DNA from 2 places in the Paenibacillus sp. FSL L8-0663 genome. Region 1 is predicted to be linked to the other one. Evidence: predicted binding sites of a transcription regulator. Region 1 holds the regulator's gene; the other holds the start of a gene.
What was found. Region 1 encodes LexA, which represses DNA repair genes until DNA is damaged. Its sites were predicted from a motif close to CGAACATATGTTCG; they were not measured.
Positions count from the first base shown of each region.

Region 2: the regulator LexA is predicted to act here: its motif matches at 3,408-3,421, upstream of dndB (DNA sulfur modification protein DndB).

Region 1 is NZ_JBBOYM010000001.1:3,136,246-3,141,400, forward strand. It holds gene MKY75_RS13405 (HAD family hydrolase) at 1-28, opposite strand, end outside; gene MKY75_RS13410 (hypothetical protein) at 184-693, opposite strand; gene MKY75_RS13415 (DUF896 domain-containing protein) at 814-1,020, opposite strand; gene MKY75_RS13420 (LysM peptidoglycan-binding domain-containing protein) at 1,129-1,497, opposite strand; gene lexA (transcriptional repressor LexA) at 1,684-2,310, shown strand; gene MKY75_RS13430 (hypothetical protein) at 2,594-2,896, shown strand; gene MKY75_RS13435 (hypothetical protein) at 3,132-3,296, shown strand; gene MKY75_RS13440 (hypothetical protein) at 3,337-3,477, shown strand; partial or broken gene MKY75_RS13445 (GNAT family N-acetyltransferase) at 3,707-4,246, shown strand; partial or broken gene tet (Tet(L)/Tet(K)/Tet(45) family tetracycline efflux MFS transporter) at 4,468-5,155, opposite strand, start outside.
Region 2 is NZ_JBBOYM010000001.1:5,623,208-5,628,362, reverse strand. It holds gene dndD (DNA sulfur modification protein DndD) at 1-736, opposite strand, end outside; gene dndC (DNA phosphorothioation system sulfurtransferase DndC) at 755-2,260, opposite strand; gene dndB (DNA sulfur modification protein DndB) at 2,250-3,344, opposite strand; partial or broken gene MKY75_RS25000 (methyl-accepting chemotaxis protein) at 3,746-3,931, shown strand; gene MKY75_RS24995 (hypothetical protein) at 4,258-4,644, shown strand; gene MKY75_RS24990 (hypothetical protein) at 4,837-5,034, shown strand.

The sequences.
Region 1 (5,155 bases):
GATCAAACATTACCGCCTGAATCGTCATCTGAATTATCCACTCTCTTTCCACAGTATATGTACGCCTATTTGCTTGATTAAGCATTTGAATCGTTATGTGTGCCCATATTAAGCAAGCGGCCGCAGCATGTTATATGAAATAACATCATACGGCCTTTGTTACAGAGCTACAGGCTAAATCAGTTATTTCTTGTCAACCTGTATCTGATTGGATAGCGCAAACTTCTCAAGTCGCTCTGCAATGGCATCCGTGTCATAGCGACCTAATGATTTTGTGAAAATAAAATTACCACCCTTACCTTTTCTTTCAACGGTTACGTAACCCTTTTCAATCTTGATGGCTTTCATGTCCCCTGCCGTCATTGGACGTTCTCTACCACCTTTCAGCATATAGAGAGTATCCTTTCCCACTTTCAGATAAGGACGACGGATAAAAAAGATAACAGCCAACATCAAGTACAGGCCGAATACAAGCCAATCCATCCCTCGCATACCGGTCTTAGTCAAAAAGTAACTCATAAGCATGTACAATACAGAAAGACCAGCCAGCATAATTGGCACAGTAATGTTACGGCCACGGAAAATATCCATTGCAGAACCTGCGCCGCTAATGGTTTGAATACCTTGCTTTTTGCGCGATTTATTTAAATGCGCTGTGTTTTTGCGTACTTTTCTTTCAAATGATCGGGCCATCTCTCAATTCCTTCCCAGATATATTACATTAAAACAATTGCCTCAAAGCTGATCTATATAGATACCATGAGAGGTACCTAAAACAAAAGGCAAATTGCAGGCTTGGGCGCTTTAACAACATTAATGCTTCAGCCCGTCATTTCCCTTCGATGTATCATCGTCCACAAATTCAATCGTTTCAAGCTGCTGCCGAAAATTACGGCGAATGTTACCTAAATAAATTTCTCGAAGATTGGCGCGCTCTGTGGCTTCCTCTTCCGTCAAACCCTCGGATTTTGCTTTGCGCGCTAATTCATTAATGCGCTGTACCAAGCTGTCTATATCCAAATTGTGTCCCCTCCATAAAAGCAAAGATATAATACACTTTGACATGTAGAAAAGAGCTTGTCAAGGCTCCCGCATTACGCTCCCTGACAAGCTCTAATAGTCAATAGATCATAAGTCAGGAAGCTTGAGTACCTGACCTGCCTGCACTCCCCGATCCTCTAAACCGTTAATCCGCACAATTCCTTCTATATATACCCGTGTATCCATTCGTTCCGGTTTATGATTCGCGGCAATCTGCCACAACGTATCCCCAGGTTGTACCGTCAGTTTAGTCACTTCTTCCTTGGAAGCTGAAGGAGCCGCGAAAACCGTAAGTACACCTGCTCCTGCAATCCAAGCAACAATCACTATAATAAGAAGCTTAAGTAAAAGAGTATGGGTAATAATCTGCATAAAACGCGCCCTACCCTCTTTTCGGGTCTCCTGTAAATTTTCTATATTCATTGGAAAAATACTTTGATAGGTGCTATATTTCATCATGGCTGTGTCCTCCAAACGTTTGTTCTTATGTTTTCACAATATAACACGAACGTTTGTTTTGTTCAATAGAAAAGAGAACAAAAGTTCGCAATTTTTTTAGGGATTATTTAGAACTTATGTTTGTACGAACGGAGGTTCTATGCTATAATTTTCCCAAACGTTACTAAATGGGGTTGATACGGTATGTCTAAGATTTCGAGCCGCCAGCAGGCCATTCTTGAATTTATCCGCAATGAAGTGCGTCTAAAGGGATACCCCCCTTCTGTACGCGAAATAGGCGAGGCTGTCGGATTGGCCTCCAGTTCTACGGTTCACGGTCATTTGGATCGCTTAGAGAAAAAAGGACTCATTCGCCGCGATCCTACAAAACCACGGGCTATTGAGTTACTCGGTCAAGACGAATCGGATAACAGCAACTTGATTAATTACTCCATTAGTCGTGTCCCCGTCGTCGGCAAAGTAACCGCTGGTCTTCCTATTACGGCGACAGAAAATATTGAAGATTACTTTCCTCTTCCCCAACACTTTGTTGGTGAGGATAAAATATTCATGTTATCTGTTGTAGGCGAAAGCATGATTGAGGCTGGGATTGCTAACGGAGACTATGTAATCGTACGTCAGCAGCAGACCGCTGATAATGGCGATATTGTTGTAGCTATGACAGATGAAGACGAAGCTACAGTTAAAACCTTCTACAAAGAAAAAGATCATATCCGGCTTCAACCTGAAAATCCAGCCTTTGAACCGCTTCGTCTGACACACGTCAGTATTTTGGGCAAAGTTGTAGGACTCTTCCGGGACTTCCACTGATTTCTCGTTCTTCCTTCCCCGTTATTCTATCCCCTAATACAAAACCGGCTGCCTAGGGCAAGCCGGTTTTGTATTGTTATTATGCTTACTATGTATCTCACAACTATTCTTTCCTTTTTGCAACCTATTCCTATTGTATCTACTATAAAATCAGCCTCATCATCTCAAATAATCCCCCACTGATCTTGAACAGCTATACTGTTATGGGAAAAACTAATAGATCTTTCTTTCTTTTAGCTAAATATGGTATATTAATTACTCATAGCTCTGTAGGAGGAATTAAATGAAAAAAATAATAATTTCAGCGTTTGTTATGATATTTATCGTCGTAAGCTGTGCAGTTCCAACAATGGATCATTTGTATGCAGAAGAGAAATCACACATAACAACCTACGATCGTATTCAGTACATACAAATACTCATCCATTTCAGGTATTTAGAAAAGCAACTTGAAGCTGTAATTTCCGAAAGAAATAATTACCCAGAGGCCAGCCAAGAATATAAACAGCTCTCAGAACAACTGAATCATATTCTTGCCCAAGAGGCATACTACGAAAAAAAACTTAACACCCTTAATAGTAAATAATTTTCATACAAACTGCATATTATCTTTATTCTACACATTAGACTCATGCCGACCTGCCTGTAACATCTCCTGCAACGTAAAGTTGAAAAGGCGAAGACAGGTTCGCATGAGTTTTTTTGTTAACCTTTAGGGATATAGGTACTAGCTTCTTTTTGCTTCTAATAGATTTATGCTGATACATTACTATCACAATTGACATATATATATAGCAGAACTAAGCAAAGGAGATATGCAGATGATCAGAAATAGAGTTAAAACGTATAAGCATCGCATCGGGAAAAACAGATATCTGGTCGTTAAAGTCTTTCAAGCCGCAGCTGCTAAAACAGGAAGCGGAAATGCACTAGCAACCAATGCCTTGAATATCAAAATTTCCAAGCGTAAGCATAAACGCCACTAAGATTCAACCGCACCTTCATTTCTTGAAGGGAGGTGATATTATGAGCAGAAGACATTGCAGACGTGATTTAAGAAGAAGAAGATTGAACATCCGTTCCAATCAAAGAGCCACTGCGCGTGCAAGAGGTAACGCACTGGCTGTTAATTTGTTTAGCGTAAACGATAGACAACGCAGACGTTAATAATTGTTTCCATGCAAAAAGCGGGAGGAATTCTTCCTGCTTTTTTGTGTTAAATAGCACACCTAACTACTGCTATGAATCATTTAAGCAAGCGGAGGGGGATCTAAAATATCACACATAGTTGAACAGTCGCTACTATTTTACTCTTTTATAAATCTAACAGACAGGAAAAAGTGGTTCTCTTTTAGAATAATGTGCATAGAGAAATTAAACCAGAAGGAGACAAGCCATGATAATTAAAATGTCACTTTCAAATATGGGGGATTTTAAAAAGTCAAATGAGAATAACGGCTTTATTGTGTCAGGAAAAATTATACCTAAATACGAGAACAACATTTGGTCATATATATAAGAAAGTTTTCCCGAACCATATTTTAAACAGTATGAGGATGATGACGTCGATATCAGTTATATTAATGAACAAGGAAAATCTATTTTTTTATATTATGATGAGAACGACTGTGTTGGGAAAATTAAACTTTGTACTTATTGGAATGGCTATGCTCTAATTGAGGATATTGCCGTTGCTAAAGACTCGAGACACAAGGGAATCGGAGCAGCCTTATTGAGTAAAGCAACCGAGTGGGCTAAGCAGAATAATCTTGTTGGCCTTATGCTTGAAACACAGGATGTGAATATTTTAGCTTGTCGATTCTATGCTAAAAATAACTTTGTAATCGGCGGAGTTGATACTATGCTATATTCTAACTTTTCCACAGCCCATGAGAAAGCGATTTTTTGGTATTATAAGTTTAAGTATTCAAATTAGCCTATCCTTCTGTAATAAGGCCGAATTTAAAAACAATACCATCTTGTACGCACACTTTGCATTGCTACTTTTCCCGTATCTAGTAAAATCAAACTGATCAGCACACAAAACTCTGCCGACCAATTAAGGTTAGCAGAGCTTTTGATTTATTTTTAGAGTATTCACTTACTTCAAACGTGAGGATGCGATCATTTTCAGCATGTAATCCTTTTTTGCTCTTATCAGGAATCTGAAACTGAACGTTTATATACAATAACAGATAAAATCCCGCTAATTATAATGACCACTGAAAAAATCAATAACATATTGCTATATAAATAAGCAGATGGAAAATTAATGATTGGTATAAATTTTTGATGAATAAGACGTATTGACAATAAGCCTCCTACAACTGAAATCCCCGTTCCTTCTGATAAAAAGCTTATAAAATTAAGCAAGCTCATTCCTGCGCCAGCTTCTTCTTGTTTTAAACTACTTGAAACAATAGTGGATATTACTGTTTTAATAAAAGAAAGACCACCGAAAACAAAGACTAGAATAATAGACATCAGCCAAGGTGTCATTTCAATAAAGAAAGCAGCTACCAAAAAACTGACGGCAAGAAATGCAACGCCGACTGCTAGCACATGTAAGGAACCTTTCTTATCAACAAGTGCTCCTCCAAGAAAACCAAAGAAAATAACACTCATCGTTCCAGGAAAAATAATTCCACTGCCAATCATTGCGGTACTTAAGTGGTGAACGTCTTTCATCATATAAGGGACCATAGAAACAAATCCAGCTACGGTACCAAACATAAGCCCCCCACAAAGGATTCCTATCATAAATGCAGTATTTTCCCCCAATGAAGAATCAACAAAAGGATTGGTTACTTGTCTGATATGTTTTAAAAAGATCAAGAAAAATAGA
Region 2 (5,155 bases), 2.5 Mb from region 1:
CAGCTTCATCTTGATGATTAAGCAGATCACTTTGGAGATTTTTCAATTGATTTTGTAGATCATGAATTTCTATTTCAAGTGAATTTTTGATTTCAAATTCCCTAGAAGTGTCAGAGTTTTTCTTTGCATGCTGTTGTCTGTAGTTTTGAAGGTCTTTTTCTAGGTTAACAAATAGGTCTAGGTTAAAGAGGATCTTTCCTGCATCCTGTAAATAATCAGGGATTTTCTCTTCAGATACAATTCTGGATATGTCCTCACCATCAAACAGACAAAGTTCAAATAACCTTGGCGGCATTTCTTCTCTGAGTTTATTTTGAAAATCAGAAATCTCCTGGGCATTAAGATGAGCATTGTTTTTTTTAACAGAAAAATATTCTCTAATCTTATTATCTTTAATACTCCAGCTGCGGATTAAAGAGTAGGTAATAGGTTCGAACTCTTCTGTTGATAGATATTCAAGAACAATTTGGTACTTATCCTGATTATTTTCATGAAGAGCTTTTCGATTAAGCAGGGATCGGATTTTCTTGAAATAAGCTTCATTCTCAGTAATATAACCGTAGGCCATAGAACCAAATAAAGCGATTCGAATGGATTCCAGAATGGTAGTTTTCCCAGCTCCGTTTTTCCCACCAATTAATATTACATTATGGTTAGTGGTTGTTTTAAAGTTAAAGTTGTTAAGATCCCCGTGATAAGCACCAATATTACGAAGGACTAGTTTGTTGATCTGCATTAATTATCTAATCCACCTTTATAAATGTAAGAAATCTTGGTTTAAAGTCTTGTCAAAAGCCTGAATCAGCCCTCTTCGAACTTTCACACCGGAGTAATCCTTTTCTACTGCAATTAGCTTTTTAAGCAGATTCAAGTTTACCCCTTCTTCCTGACAGAGTGTCTCTAAATCAGTAATCTGATCTTCTTTAAATACAGGGCGGTCATCTTTATGCCAATCATAGATTTCTCCGGTTTCCTCTTCAACAATTCGAGGGAGGCGATCTTCCCATTGAAGATCGATATGCCAGTATTTACGGATTTCCTTAAGTTCCTCAAAAGTAATGAGCTCGATATTTGGATCATAAAGTTCCCGAACTTTTTTCTGAGTTCTAAGTAGTTCTCTGAGAATCTCTTCTCGAGCATTTAAGGTGAAAGGGCCCACCCCGAAACGCTTGAAATTTCCATCTTCATCTTCAACAAATACATCAAGTTTTTCAATTGTTGCCAAATTTATATTGTTATCTTCTATAAATTGTTTGATCTCGGATTTTTTGATGCTTTTATATTTATTCGCTCTAATGTCTTCTTCATTAACTCCTCCGAGATTCGTTGTCAGATAAACTTCACCATTCATTCTATGTTTTTGACGTTTAGAACGATCTTCACGAATATTCACGAGGTAATTTCTGAACTCATAGAGTGGAGTTAGCCATTCTACACCGCTATTAATAAATCCACTCAGTGCTTTATCTTCGTTTACAACTGTGCAAGTCCAACATCCAAATCGACTGTTTCCGCATGAACCCGCACTTTCCTTAATTTCTTTATCTACAACCAGTGGGCATTCACTACTGGAATCTTGGTACAATTGCAGCAGTTCATTATTATCATCGCCCCAAGGTGAAGGATATTGGAGCAGGAATTCCCAGATGTCGTCTACATGAAATGATCTGATCGGTGCAAATACAAAGGCATTCCGCAGTGTGGAGTGCCGCATTAAATTTTTCCCTTCTATAGTATGTGACTGCATGACAGCGGCTCGAGTAGAGCTTTCGGAATCTCGGACCCCAAGAAGCATTACAACTTCACCAAATTGATCTACTTTTTCAAGAATGAACCTGTTGGCAGGTTCAATTTTTAGCCGGTCAGTGCACCATCTGAATTTTTGACGTGGAGTTGGATACCCTTTGCCAATAATAGAAGCCCAGAATGTTTGCTCGGCTTTTGGTCTTACTTTTTGGGTTTCAATAGGAAGTCCCATTTCAAGAGCTCTAGTCTGAATTCTTCCTAAGGTTCGGGTAATTTTATCAATAATAAGTGGTGTTTCAACCTGAGTATCCGAAGAAATCACATATACTTTTTTATTTAATTGGTTAGGTGGAAGTTCGCTTAATGCCTGAAATACTATTTGAACCAGAGCAGTGGAATCTTTACCTCCGCTAAAGCCAATTACCCAGGGACGATCATCAGATAGATATACTTCTTTCACCAATTCTCTGGATTCATTAAATTTACTGCCAGTGTTAAAAATATTAAGTTCCAAGAGGAAAGACCTCCTTAAATTTATCTTCTATTTTTTGTTCTTGTTCTGTAAGAGGGAGTCCAATTTTATTCTTAATGAGATTGGCTGTTAGTTGAACAGTCTGATTGTTCTTATTAATACGACCAGTATGGCTGTAGGCACGACCTTGCCAATCTTCTTTATTATCCCTGCGCCAGTCAATATGTTTTAATTTCTCAATATATTTCTGCCACTCATCTGGATGATAGAAATAAAGATAGTGACCTATAATACCTATAGCTTCTAAGAAAACACCATGAGCAACTATAGAATTTGCCCGTAAATCTCTAGGTGATGCTTTCTTCATCAGCACCTGCTGCCATTCATTAATAGTAGCACTTAAAAGAATCCAAAATTCATTTAAGAATTCCTTTTCTTGCTCAGAGATCATCTCGCCTTTCCGCTTGCCTAGAAGTCTGCAATTCGTATTGAATATATGGTTTAATGCAAATAATTTAGGAGAATTCTTTGAAAGGTTCACCTTTTCCCGATCGGTGTATCGATCCAGCAAGGGGATCTCTGAAATTAATCCCTTTGTTATGAGAGACATTTGATCGCGGTGATCATAAAGTATACCGATAGAAGAAGTTGTGTTCACCGCATGTCGATTAAGATCGGAGAACATTTGCTGAGAACGCACAAGCCCTAAATCATGAAAAAAGACTACAGAAATGGTCTCATCTCCGAGTTCTGGAGCAATCTTCAAAGCTTCTTCAATTGACGCTCTCCTGTGTTGACCGTCATTAATTAGAAACTTTGAATCAAGTGAGATCGAGAGATATCCTATATCTTTAAGCTCGCTTGAATGCTCCTGAAAGACTAATTTCCCATCTACAGATGCCGTTAACGAAGAAAATATGTAGTCCTTTGGATTCTCAAGAATATAGTTGGTTATATCCGGAATTCTTGATTTATTCATAAGACGCTGAGCCCGGTGTTCAACGGGAATCTCTTCTTCATCAAACAGAAATATCCTAGGGATCAGCCTGAGCGGGCACATCACTGTATAGAATTCTCTCCCTGCTTGAATTCCACGGAGAGCGGGAAAACTATAACTAAAGTTCATATAGAGCATTCTCCTTTATTACGTACGTAATATTAATGAATGTAGTTTGATTTTACTTCAATACGAACGGATGTTCAATATTTATATTAGAAAATTGATGAAAAAGGGAGATAATAATTAAAATTTCTAAAAGATAAAGGTGATAACACTTCCCAATACATAGTGCATTATCTTAAATCACATCTCTGGCCCGTCCTTGTTCAAGCCATGTATAGTAAGTAACGCTTACACCTGCTTCACTGTGTTATCTGCTTTCGCTTTATGGATGATACGGTGAACCTTATCATAAGTAGGGCGAATTTGTGAAAGACAATAAGAAGCAGTTCTTTGTCTGCACGTGGAAATAGTCTCAAAGAGTTCTTGCTTCATCGGGACTATTCCCATCAGCGTGATCAAAGACCATCTCCGGGCAAATCGGCCTGCTGGCCTTGAATGCAGCCATAGAAGCAGCTAGAGCGGGCGAGCAGGGTCGCGGATTTGCCGTAGTCGCAGACGAAGTCCGCAAGCTTGCGGACCAGTCAGAAGCGGCAACGAAGCAGATCGAAACGCTCATTACCGCCATCCAAAGTGAAACCAGCGAGGTGGTGTCTTGGTGGTACCTTCCTAATTTACAGTTCCATACCATTAATAATGAACAATTGCTTTAAAGCTAAAATTGGTACTTCTTTGGGAATTGGCGGTGCACAATTTTTGCACAAATTACAGGTCGATTAATCGAGTCTATCGGTTGGCGACCAACCTATATGGTATTAGGTATTGCCTGTAGCCGTATTAATTTTACCTTTTATCATTCTCGTCATACGTTCAAAACCAGAACAATTTGGTTATGTTATTCACTGGTCTTTTCGGTTTAGCTTCGACAGTAAGCTTCCAGGTACCAAACTTTGTGCAATCCATTGGATTTACAGCTGCAATGGCAGCTACAGGAGTAACTTGTGTAACCATTGGTCAAACAGGCGGTAAATTCATAATAGGCGCGATCAACGATAAATTCGGTGTTAAAGCGGCTCTATTTACTGGTATTGGTGGTGGTATGCTTGGGGTTGTAGTTTCTGATTCATTTGGTATTGCTATGCTTTATGTTGGTGCATTACTACTTGGTATTGGATTCTCAGGCTCTACTTTACTTCCGCCAGTGGCCGATACGATAAATTTTTCTCGGTATTCGTACCGAAGTTTAAACATCCAAGACATAGAGCGCTTACCTGCGGTCCCGATTTTCCTAATGAAAGTTGTCGCATTTTATTTCATCTCGCAATTATGTAGAGTTTCTTTCCTTACTAACTCTAGCAATTCATGATTAACCTTATAATAACACTATAGTTAATAATTGTAACGTTTAGCATAGGCATTATTCGTTATGTGTTAATAAAGCAGCGCAGTAATCCGATAAAGTAATTACAACAAGTTTCCTTGTATATTCGACATCATTAGACAAACTGGGGGCAGTGGTTTTTATGAGGAATAGTAAAGTATCGGGATTATCCGGGAAGTGGGCACAAATGCGGAGCAGGTTGCCGCATCATCGGAAGAGCTGACAGCCAGCGCGGAACAAACGGGACAAGCTACGGAGCATGTTGCGTCCATTACAGAAAAATTAGCCGAAGGAGCGCAGACGCAAGTGAACAGCATCGAAGCCAGCGTTACGCTTGTTCAGAAGATGGATGGGGAGGCTACGCAAAATTGCTGATCGTTCCATTCATGTCAAGGAATCTGTGGATGTAGCATCGGAGCTGGCTCCAAAGGGAGTCAGGCGATTGAATCTGCAATTCATCAAATGTCCGCTGTTTCAAATAATGTAAGTGAGATTT